2 linked regions of the Paraburkholderia fungorum genome follow. The protein of the gene in region 1 interacts with the protein of each later gene in a pairwise test. Links are inferred from orthologs where the notes say so. Each region holds a gene or a part of one and is shown on either strand. Other genes may lie near its edges.

Region 1 (5,903 bases):
TTTATCGGCGAGAAATTCGGTGACGGTCAGCACCGCCGCCACGCCGATCACCCACGGCGACGACAGCGCGGACAGCGTATCGGGAAGATGGATGAGGCCGAGGCGTTCGAACACGCCGGCCAGCAGGACCGTCAGATAGAGGCGCAGGCCGCTGCCCCATGAGAGACCCGCAGCGAGCGAAAGTGATTCAAGCATGGCCGCCTCCAGGCGCGCTGTGCGTGCCGGGCGCTTCGACGGGCGGGTCGGATAAAGCCCGCGTCGAAGTCGTCAGACCCGCGCCAAGCCGGCCGCGCCAAAGTGGCCGCGGGCAACGTCAGATGTATTCCATCTCATTATAGCCACGTTAATTCACCGGCCGCAGCGAGTAATTAATTGGTGGCTTCAAGTAGCGCGGTTAAATCGGCATACAACCGACATACCGATTGGCATGCCAGTTGTATTTTCCTGGGATTAATCGATTTGCCTGATCAGGCAAATACTAAAACCTAGTGTCCCGACGACAGCTTCAATCCGATCAGACCGATCACGATCAGCGCCGCGCTAGCGACCCGCGCGACCGTCAACGCCTCGCCCATCATCACGATACCGAAGATGAACGCGCCGACCGCGCCGATCCCCGTCCACACGGCGTAGGCCGTGCCGAGCGGCAACTGGCGCATCGCGACGGCGAGCAGCGCGAAGCTGCAGAGCGCGGTCACGACCGTGAACACGGACGGCCACAAGCGGGTGAAACCTTCGGAAGTTTTGAGGCCGGCCGCCCACGCGACTTCGAGCAAACCGGCAATCAGCAGCAGAAACCAGGACATGAGACCGCTCCAGAATGAAAATGGGGCCGTCCCCGTTTGTGACAGATGCGTAAGGTCGTCCTTACGAAACGTAATTATATCAAAATGAAATGTGTGCTGAATTGGCGCGGGAATCCGCTATATCGCAGCGGTTAAATCGGTGTTGAAGCGCCGTTAAACGCCATTAAGCCGCGCCCACCAGCCGGTAACCGACTCCCGTCTCCGTGACGATATGCTCCGGTTGCGCCGGATCGCGCTCCAGCTTGCCGCGCAGATGCGCCATGTAAATGCGCAGATAGTGAGAACTCTCGACATGCGACGGCCCCCACACGTCGCGCAACAACTGTCGGTGCGTCAGCACGCGGCCCGCATGACGCACGAGCGTCGCAAGCAGCCGGTATTCGATCGGCGTCAGATGGATCGCCGCGCCGTCGCGCGTCACTTGCCTCAAAGCGAGGTCGACCGTGACCGCGCCGAAATGCACCTGCGGCGATTCGTTCGCGCCGCCCTGGTTGCGCCGGCGCATATGCGCGCGGATTCGCGCCAGCAACTCGGAGACGCCAAACGGTTTGGTCAGATAGTCGTCCGCACCGGCATCGAGTGCGGCGACTTTTTCGCTTTCCTGGGTCCGCGCCGACAGCACGATCACCGGCAACTCGCTCCAGCCCCGCAATTCGCGGATCACGTCGAGGCCGTCGGTGTCAGGCAGGCCGAGATCGACGATAACCAGGTCGGGCTTGCGCGTCGCGGCTTCGACGAGACCCTGCTTGCCGGTTTCGGCGTCGTGCACGACGATGCCCTCGCCTTCCAGCGCCGTGCGCACGAAGCGGCGAATCTGCTTTTCGTCTTCGATCAGGACGACCGTGATGCTCGGGTCACTCATGGGTAGGCTTGGAAAGCGGGTTGTGGGGTGAGGTGTGGCTGGAAGCCGCAGGTTGCGCGACATCGGCATCGGTGCGCATCACGGCGCCCAGTTCAGCATGAACCAGCGGTTCAATCGCTTCGTCTTCCAGCGGCTCTGGTGCATCGGGCGGCGTGTCGACCGGCAGCGTGAACCAGAAGCGCGCGCCTTCCACGCGGCCATCCGCGGCGATCCGGTTGAGCGCGCCGATTGTACCGCCGTGCGCTTCGACGATCGCGCGGCAGATCGCAAGGCCGAGACCGATGCCCGGCTTCGCCGATTCCTTCTCGCCGCGCGTAAATTTCTCGAACACGCGTGCTTCCATGCCAGCGGGCAAACCTGGGCCGTTATCGTCGACCGTCACGCGGACCAGCGCGCGGCCGTCCGCGTCCAGCCGTTGCGCACCGATCGTCAACGGCGAAGCCGGCGCGGTGTATTTGGCGGCGTTTTCGAACAGGTTCGAAAAGAGCCGCTCCATCAGCACCGCGTCGAGATGCAGCAGCGGCAGATCGGCGGGCAGCTTCACCTGCACCGGATGACCCGCCAGCACGCGCCTGCACGCGCGCAATGCGGCGCCGACGGTTTCCTCGAGCAGCGTCCACTGCTGATTCAGTTGCAGACTGCCTGCCTGCAGCCGCGCCATATCGAGCAGATTCGTGACGATGCCCGTCATCCGTAAAGCTTCTTCGTGAATCGCTTCGACCAGGTCGTCGCCGGGTTGCGCGCCGGGATGAGCCTCGCGCGATTGCGCCAGCATCGACGAAAAACCGACGATGGTCGTCAACGGCGTGCGCAGATCGTGCGAGATCGCGGACAGCAGCGAGTTGCGCAGCCGCTCCGATTCCATATTGACGAGCGCGTCGCGCGCGATATCGACGTAATGCACGCGTTCCAGCGCCAGCGCGATCTGCGCGGCGAACGCGTCGAGCATGCGCTGCCGCTCGGGCACGTCCAGTTCGCGCTCGTCGCGCAGCACGACGGCGAGCACACCACGCGTGCGCATCGGCGCCTTCAGCGGCAGATACAGCGCGCTCGCGGCGGGCAACGTGTCGGTGCCGCGCCCGGCAGGCTTCTGCTGATCGTAGACCCACTGGCCGACGTCGCTATCGAGCAGTTCGCCTTCGAGCGTGATCGCCGCGTCCGGGTCCTCGATTTTCTGTTTGACCTGATCCGCGCTGTCGGGCAACAGGATCGCGACGCGCGCGCCGAACACTTCGCTCACATGCCGGCTGCCGATCCCGACGATCTGCTCGGTGGTCAGCGCCGCCGCCAGTTCGCGCGCCATCGCGTACATCGCGCCGGTGCGCTGCTCTCGGCGTCGCGCGACACTCGCCTCACGGCGCAGGCTCGACGTCAGATGGCTGATCACGAGCGAAGTCAGCAGCATGCCAAAAAACGTCAGCAGATACTGCGTGTCGGACACCGACAGCGACATGCGCGGCGGCACGAAGAAAAAATCGAACGCGGCGACGCTGAGAAACGACAGCACGACGCCCGGTCCTCTGCCCAGCTTCACGGCGGTAAAAATCACGCCGAGCAGATACAGCATCACGAGGTTCGCCAGATCGATGTGGTCGATCAGGCGGCTCGCCAGCACCGTAATGCCTGAGCAGATCGCCAGCGCGATGCCGTACGCACGCGGCGGCGAACGGCGTTCGCGCGCCGCGCTCAGCGCCTCGCGCCAGGCGTTCGCGGTGGTGTTCAGCAACTGCCGATGCTCGCCGTCGGCGCGTAACGACGACGTGCGGATCAGCGTGAGATCGAGGTCGCCGGTCTGCTCCGCGATGCGCTCGCCAAGCGGCTTGCGCAGCCAGCGCCGCACCCCGGTTCGCGACGACGCGCCCGCCACCAGCTTCGACACGTTGCGCGCCTGCGCATAGCCGATCAGCGCGGTAAGCGCATCGGCAGCCGCGAGCGTCGCGGTTTCGGCGCCGAGTTCGGCGGCGAGCTTCAATGCGTTCAGCGTGCGTTCGCGGCGCGCGTCGGGCAGACGCTGCAGCGCGGGGGTTTCGACATAGACGGCGAGCCAGTCGGCCTTGAGACTCGCGGCAAGCCGCGCCGCCGCGCGCACCAGCGCGGGCGCCTCGGGCCCAGGGCCGACGCACACCAGCAAACGCTCGCGCGCCTGCCAGATACGTTGAATGGAGCGGTCGGCGCGATACTCGCGCATCTGCGCATCGACGCGATCCGCCGTGCGGCGCAGCGCCAGTTCGCGCAGCGCAATCAGATTGCCTTTGCGGAAGAAATTGCGCACTGCGCGCTCGGCCTGCTGCGGCAGATACACCTTGCCGTCGCGCATCCGGTCGAGCAGTTCTTCAGCGGGCAGATCGACCAGCGTGACTTCGTCGGCGTGATCGAACACGCGGTCGGGCACCGTCTCCCATACGCGAATACCGGTGATCTGGCCGACCACGTCGTTCAGGCTTTCCAGATGCTGGACGTTGACCGTCGTATAAACGTCGATGCCCCCGTCGAGCAGTTCATACACGTCCTGCCAACGCTTCAGATGGCGCGCGCCCTGCACGTTCGAATGCGCGAGTTCGTCGACGAGAATCAGTTGCGGCTTGCGCTCGAGCGCGGCGTCGAGATCGAACTCGCCGAGCTTGCGGCCGCGATAGTCGATATGCGCGAGCGGCAGCACGTCGAGCCCGTCGAGCAGCGCAGCGGTTTCGCTGCGGCCATGCGTTTCGGCGATGCCGATCAGCACGTCCGCGCCTTCGTCGTGACGGCGGCGCGCGGCCTGCAACATCGCGTAGGTCTTGCCCACGCCCGCCGACGCGCCGAAGAAAATCTTCAGCCTGCCGCGCTGACGCTTTTCTTCGTCACGTTGCAGCTTGTCGAGCAGTTCGTCAGGATCGGGGCGGTTCATGCTGGATGGTTGTCATAGGCGAGCGGGCGGCGGTGTGTGCATGGTGGCACGGCGAACGCCGCCTCGCAAATAGCGTGCTGTGCGGGTTCGTGCAGCGATGCTGCCGTGCAGGGTAAGCGGCCAAAAAGGCAAAGGCGGCATCACGCAGACACCGCCTTTCACGAGCTTCGACGTTCAACCTCGCTTCATCTCATCCAGCGCGAGATTCAGCTTCAGCACGTTCACGCGCGGTTCGCCGAGAAGGCCGAACTGACGGCCGGTCGTATACCGGTCGACCAGCGCCTGCACGTCGTTCGGCGCGAGCTGCCGCGCTTTCGCCACGCGTTCGATCTGATACGCGGCCGCAGCCGGACTGATCTCGGGATCGAGACCGCTGCCGGACGACGTCACCAGATCGACGGGAACGGGCTTCGACATATCGGTCCCGGCGGCCTTCAACGCGTCGAGCCGGCCTTTCACTTCATCGAGCAACGCCGGATTGGTCGGCCCGAGATTCGAGCCGCCCGAACCGAGCGCGTTATACGGCATCGGGCTGCTTGCCGACAGACGTCCCCAGAAGTACTGCGGCGCGTCGAACTGCTGGCCGATCAGTTGCGAGCCGACCACCTTGCCGTCCTGTTCAAGCAGGCTGCCGTTGGCCTGATCGCGGAAAGCCACCTGACCGACTGCCGTCATCACGGCGGGATAAGCGAGTCCGGTGACGGCGGTGAGCACCGCGAAGATCACGGTCAACGGACGGAACAGATTTTTCATGATGGGTAGTTCCCTTTGATTCCAGTGCGGTTAGACCCAGCCGAACGCGGCCAGCACCATATCGATCAGCTTGATGCCGATGAACGGCACGACGATCCCGCCCAGGCCGTAAATCAGCAGATTGCGGCGCAGCAGGATCGCCGCGCCGAGCGCGCGATAGCGCACGCCTTTGAGCGCCAGCGGAATCAGCAGCACGATGATCAGCGCGTTGAAAATCACCGCCGACATGATCGCGGACGCAGGCGTCGCCAGATGCATCACGTTCAGCGCATTCAATGCCGGATAAGTGGTCGCGAACGCGGCCGGAATGATCGCGAAGTATTTGGCGATATCGTTCGCAATCGAGAACGTGGTGAGCGAGCCGCGCGTCATCAGCATCTGCTTGCCGATCTCGACAATCTCGATCAGCTTGGTCGGATTCGAATCGAGATCGACCATGTTGCCGGCTTCTTTCGCGGCCTGCGTGCCGGTGTTCATCGCAACCGCGACGTCGGCCTGGGCGAGCGCGGGGGCGTCGTTGGTGCCGTCGCCGGTCATCGCGACGAGGCGGCCTTCGGCCTGATGCGCGCGAATGGTGGCGAGCTTCGCTTCGGGC
Region 2 (4,784 bases), 700 kb from region 1 along the record:
CGAGCACCTCGCTGCGCGATCACCTGATGGCGCAACTGCGCGTGACCCAGGCGGGTCAACGCGACCGGGCGCTGATCACTTTCCTGATCGAATCGCTCGACGACGACGGCTATCTTGCCGCCACGCTCGAAGAAGTGCTGTCCGATCTGCCCGAAGAACTCGAAGTCGATGTCGACGAACTGAACGCCGCGCTGGCGCTTCTGCACAGCTTCGATCCGGCGGGCGTGGGCGCGCGTTCAGCGTCGGAGTGCCTGAGGCTGCAACTGTTGCGGCTCGATACGTCGCCCACGCGAACGCTCGCGCTCGACATCGTTGCGCACTATCTGGAACTGCTCGCGGCACGCGATTTCACGCGTCTGCGCAAACACCTGAAGGCCAGCGACGACGACCTGCGCGACGCGCATGTGTTGATCCGCTCGCTCGAACCGTTTCCGGGCGCCGCCTACGGCAAGGCCGAAGCTGACTATGTCGTACCTGACATCATGGTGCGCAAAACGGCTCAAGGCTGGCAGGCAGAACTGAATCCCGAAGTGGTGCCGAAGCTGCGCATCAACCATCTGTACGCGAACATTCTGCGCAATAACCGGGGCGATCCGGGCAGCGGATCGTTGCGCCAGCAACTGCAGGAAGCCCGCTGGCTGATCAAGAATATCCAGCAGCGTTTCGAGACGATCCTGAGGGTCGCGCAAGCCATTGTCGAGCGTCAGAAGAGCTTTTTTGTGCACGGCGAAATTGCCATGCGCCCCTTGGTTTTGCGGGAAATTGCTGATACGCTGGGCCTACACGAATCAACTGTCTCGCGTGTGACAACCGGCAAATATATGCTGACCCCTTTTGGGACGCTGGAGTTTAAGTACTTCTTCGGCTCACACGTTTCGACCGACACGGGCGGCGCGGCGTCTTCAACGGCCATTCGCGCGCTCATCAAGCAACTGATAGGAGCGGAAAACCCGAAATCGCCTCTCTCAGACAGCCGCATAGCCGAACTGCTGGCGGAACAGGGCTTCGTGGTCGCACGGCGTACCGTAGCGAAGTATCGTGAAGCTCTCAAGATTCCGGCAGTCAACCTGCGCAAGTCTCTATAGCCCGTCGCCTTCCGTGGCGGGCATTTACCGGCCGCTCCGCAGTTGGCGGACAGGCCGGCCGATGCGACCTGCCAGAAGTCAGTCACCGGGGGGCGACTCAGGCAAGCCGACAGATCGACCGGACACCTGTCATCGTGCGGATCAAGCGGCCACTAGCTTGGAGAAGCACTATGAATCTGCAGATCAGTGGACACCACCTCGAAGTAACGCCTGCGTTGCGCGAATACGTGATCACCAAACTGGATAGGGTGCTAAGACATTTCGATCAGGTAATCGACGGCAGTGTGGTCCTCTCGGTCGACAACCACAAGGAAAAGGACAAGCGTCAAAAGGTTGAAATCAACCTCCATCTGAAAGGCAAGGACATCTTCGTCGAGAGCTGTGACAGCGATCTCTACGCTGCGATCGATCTGATGATCGACAAGCTCGACCGGCAGGTGATACGCCATAAAGATCGTCTGCAAGGTCATCAGCACGATGCGATCAAGTATCAACCGGCGCCGCAACTCGACGTCCCGCCGCAATAAGGAAAATTAGAGGTTTTTCCTCATTTTCCGTACTTGCCAAACCGCCCGGAATCGGGCGGTTTTTCGTTTCAGGAACGCCTTTTTTGCGTGGCAATACGGCTTTTGGACTAAACCGTTAAAAACCCACCACGCATGGATGGCGCGCCGCACCATCCGTAGCTACCCTGTTCTATAATGTTCCGGTTACCATCGGGGTCACGCTAGCTCATACGGAAGTCGGTCTGCCGGAGTCCTGTGCTTCTGGACTCCAACGTACGTCTTCGCGAGCATCGAACGAATGGAACGCCACTCAAACGCCCCAGCGAGGAGAACCCAGGCCACGTTTTCGCCTGTCAACATGAATCGTTTAGCCAAATTTCTTCCCCTCGAGAACGTCGTCGTCGGACTGTCGGTCACCAGCAAGAAACGCGTGTTCGAGCAAGCGGGCCTGATCTTCGAGAACCAGAACGGCATCGCCCGTAGCACGGTCACTGACAATCTGTTCGCGCGCGAGCGCCTCGGATCGACGGGGCTGGGCGAAGGCGTCGCGATTCCGCACGGCCGGATCAAAGGCTTGAAGCAGCCGCTCGCCGCGTTCGTCCGTCTTGCCGAACCTATCCCCTTCGAGTCGCCCGACGGCCAGCCCGTCTCATTGCTGATCTTCCTGCTCGTGCCCGAACAGGCCACTCAGCAACACCTCGAAATCCTTTCGGAAATCGCCCAGTTGCTGTCGGATCGCGACGCCCGCGAGCGCCTGCACACGGAAGAAGACCGCGAAGCATTGCATCGCCTGCTTACTCAGTGGCAACCTTGATGCATCGGCGGTTATCCGCACGCCGATTATTCGCATGCGTTATTTCCATCCGCATGCGGGTGTCGCCTGGCGAGGCTCGCGGCGCGCGTTAGCGCGGCCGCTTCTCTGCCCGGTACGCGGCCCACACTGGAGTCACTGACTCATGGACACGTCCAGCATCAACGCCCAAAGCATTTTCGACGACAACGCCGCCATGCTGAAACTCAGCTGGCTGACGGGGCATGAAGGCTGGGAGCGCGGCTTTTCTTCGGAATCGGTCGCCAATGCCACGTCGAGCGCCGACCTTGTCGGCCACTTGAACCTGATCCACCCGAACCGGATCCAGGTGCTCGGCGACGCCGAAATCGACTACTACACACGTCAGGCCGACGACGACCGCTCGCGCCACATGGCCGAGCTGATCGCGCTGGAACCGCCGTTTCTGGTGGTGGCCGGCGGCGTCGCGGCGCCGCCGGAACTGGTGCTGCGCTGCACGCGTTCATCCACGCCGCTGTTCACCACGCCAATGTCCGCTGCCGCGGTAATCGACAGCCTGCGTCTGTACATGTCGCGCATTCTGGCGCCGCGCGCCACGCTGCACGGCGTGTTTCTCGACATCCTCGGGATGGGTGTGCTGCTCACCGGCGACTCAGGGCTCGGCAAGAGCGAGTTGGGCCTGGAGCTGATCAGCCGTGGTCACGGCCTCGTTGCCGACGACGCGGTGGATTTCGTGCGCCTCGGCCCCGACTTCGTCGAAGGGCGCTGCCCGCCTCTGCTGCAAAATCTGCTCGAAGTGCGCGGTCTCGGCCTGCTCGACATCAAGACGATTTTTGGTGAAACGGCCGTTCGGCGGAAAATGAAATTGAAGCTGATCGTGCAGTTGGTGCGCCGTCCCGATGGCGAATTCCAGCGCCTGCCGCTGGAGAGCCAGACCGTCGACGTGCTCGGCCTGCCGATCAGCAAGGTCACGATCCAGGTGGCCGCGGGCCGCAACCTTGCGGTGCTGGTCGAAGCGGCCGTGCGCAACACGATCCTGCAACTGCGCGGTATCGATACGTTGCGCGATTTCATGGATCGCCAGCGTCTCGCCATGCAAGACCCCGACAGCCAGTTTCCCGGCAAACTGATCTGATTTTCGCGACCCGTGAAACGCCTGCGGCGGACATCTGGCCGCAGGGACGCGCATAGGGACCAGATGCTATGATGAAACGTACTGTTTCGACGACGCCATGCGCATAATCCTGATCACCGGTATATCCGGCTCCGGCAAGTCAGTTGCCCTGAACGCGCTTGAAGACGCAGGCTATTACTGCGTCGACAACCTGCCGCCGCGTTTTCTGCCGCAACTCGCCACGTATCTCGCCGAAGACAAGCAGGAACGCCTCGCGGTCGCGATCGACGCGCGATCGAGCGCATCGCTCGACGAAATGCCCGCCATGATCCGCGACCTTTCACGCTCCCACGACGTACGTGTGCTCTTCCTGAGCGCGAGTACGCAGTCGCTGATTCAACGCTTTTCCGAAACCCGCCGCCGTCATCCGTTGTCCGGCTCCACTGCGCATGACGCCGATGTCGGCCTGCTCACGTCGCTCGCGGAAGCCATCGAGCGCGAACGCGAACTGGTGGCGGGTCTCGCCGAGTTCGGCCATCAGATCGATACCAGCAATCTGCGCGCGAACGTGTTGCGCGCGTGGGTCAAGCGCTTCATCGAGCAGGAAGATGCGGGGCTCGTGCTGATGTTCGAATCGTTCGGATTCAAGCGCGGCGTGCCGCTCGACGCCGATTTTGTTTTCGACGTACGCACGCTGCCGAACCCGTACTACGATCATGAATTGCGGCCGCTCACCGGCCTCGACAAACCGGTAATGGATTTTCTCGATGCGTTGCCGGTCGTGCATGAAATGATCGACGACATCGAAAAGTTTCTTGCCAAATGGCTGCCGCATTTCCGCGACGACAACCGCAGTTACCTGACCGTCGCGATCGGCTGTACCGGTGGTCAGCACCGTTCTGTGTTCATCGCGGAGACGCTTGCCGCGCGTCTCGCAGCATCGGCGAATGTGATTGTGCGGCACCGCGATGCGCCGGTTGATGCCGACGAATCATCGAAGTTAGTGGCTTAACCGGCCGCATCGCGCGGCCTCAACTCGAAGCGTTGCGCCATGTCTTCTACTTCTACTGTGCTTGCCGATGTGCCGCTGTTTCCGCTGCATACGGTGCTGTTTCCCGACGGCCTCCTGCCACTCAAAATCTTCGAGGCGCGCTATCTCGACATGGCGCGCGAATGTCTGCGCGAAAAGACGCCGTTTGGCGTCTGCATGCTAAAAAGCGGCGCGGAAGTGGCGCGCGAAGAAGAGCCTTCAGTGCCCGAGGCGATCGGCTGTCTCGCTGAAATCGAAG

Evidence for each region. Proteins that work in one complex are often made in the same cells at the same time.
Region 2: the proteins of BLS41_RS06190 (region 1) and ptsN interact in binary tests that used the Escherichia coli proteins (3 or more experiments, as listed by UniProt). The link is inferred for Paraburkholderia fungorum from one-to-one orthologs.

What each region holds. Positions count from the first base shown.
Region 1 is NZ_FNKP01000001.1:1,400,565-1,406,467, reverse strand. Bases 1,461-4,944 are described here. They hold BLS41_RS06190 (DUF4118 domain-containing protein), read right to left. Parts: upstream 4,556-4,944; coding sequence 1,661-4,555; downstream 1,461-1,660. Other genes in these bases: kdpC (potassium-transporting ATPase subunit KdpC), read right to left, coding at 4,730-4,944; kdpE (two-component system response regulator KdpE), read right to left, coding at 1,461-1,668. Also shown: BLS41_RS06205 (DUF4126 domain-containing protein), read right to left, coding at 1-195; quaternary ammonium compound efflux SMR transporter SugE, read right to left, coding at 486-806; more of kdpE, read right to left, coding at 970-1,460; more of kdpC, read right to left, coding at 4,945-5,308; potassium-transporting ATPase subunit KdpB, read right to left, coding at 5,339-5,903. UniProt on the Escherichia coli protein: Member of the two-component regulatory system KdpD/KdpE involved in the regulation of the kdp operon. KdpD may function as a membrane-associated protein kinase that phosphorylates KdpE in response to environmental signals.
Region 2 is NZ_FNKP01000001.1:700,736-705,519, reverse strand. What follows is about bases 876-3,647. They hold ptsN (PTS IIA-like nitrogen regulatory protein PtsN), read left to right. Parts: upstream 876-1,889; coding sequence 1,890-2,405; downstream 2,406-3,647. Other genes in these bases: rapZ (RNase adapter RapZ), read left to right, coding at 3,614-3,647; hprK (HPr(Ser) kinase/phosphatase), read left to right, coding at 2,548-3,516; hpf (ribosome hibernation-promoting factor, HPF/YfiA family), read left to right, coding at 1,256-1,612; BLS41_RS03240 (RNA polymerase factor sigma-54), read left to right, coding at 876-1,085. Outside these bases: more of BLS41_RS03240, read left to right, coding at 1-875; more of rapZ, read left to right, coding at 3,648-4,507; BLS41_RS03215 (LON peptidase substrate-binding domain-containing protein), read left to right, coding at 4,547-4,784. UniProt on the Escherichia coli protein: Seems to have a role in regulating nitrogen assimilation.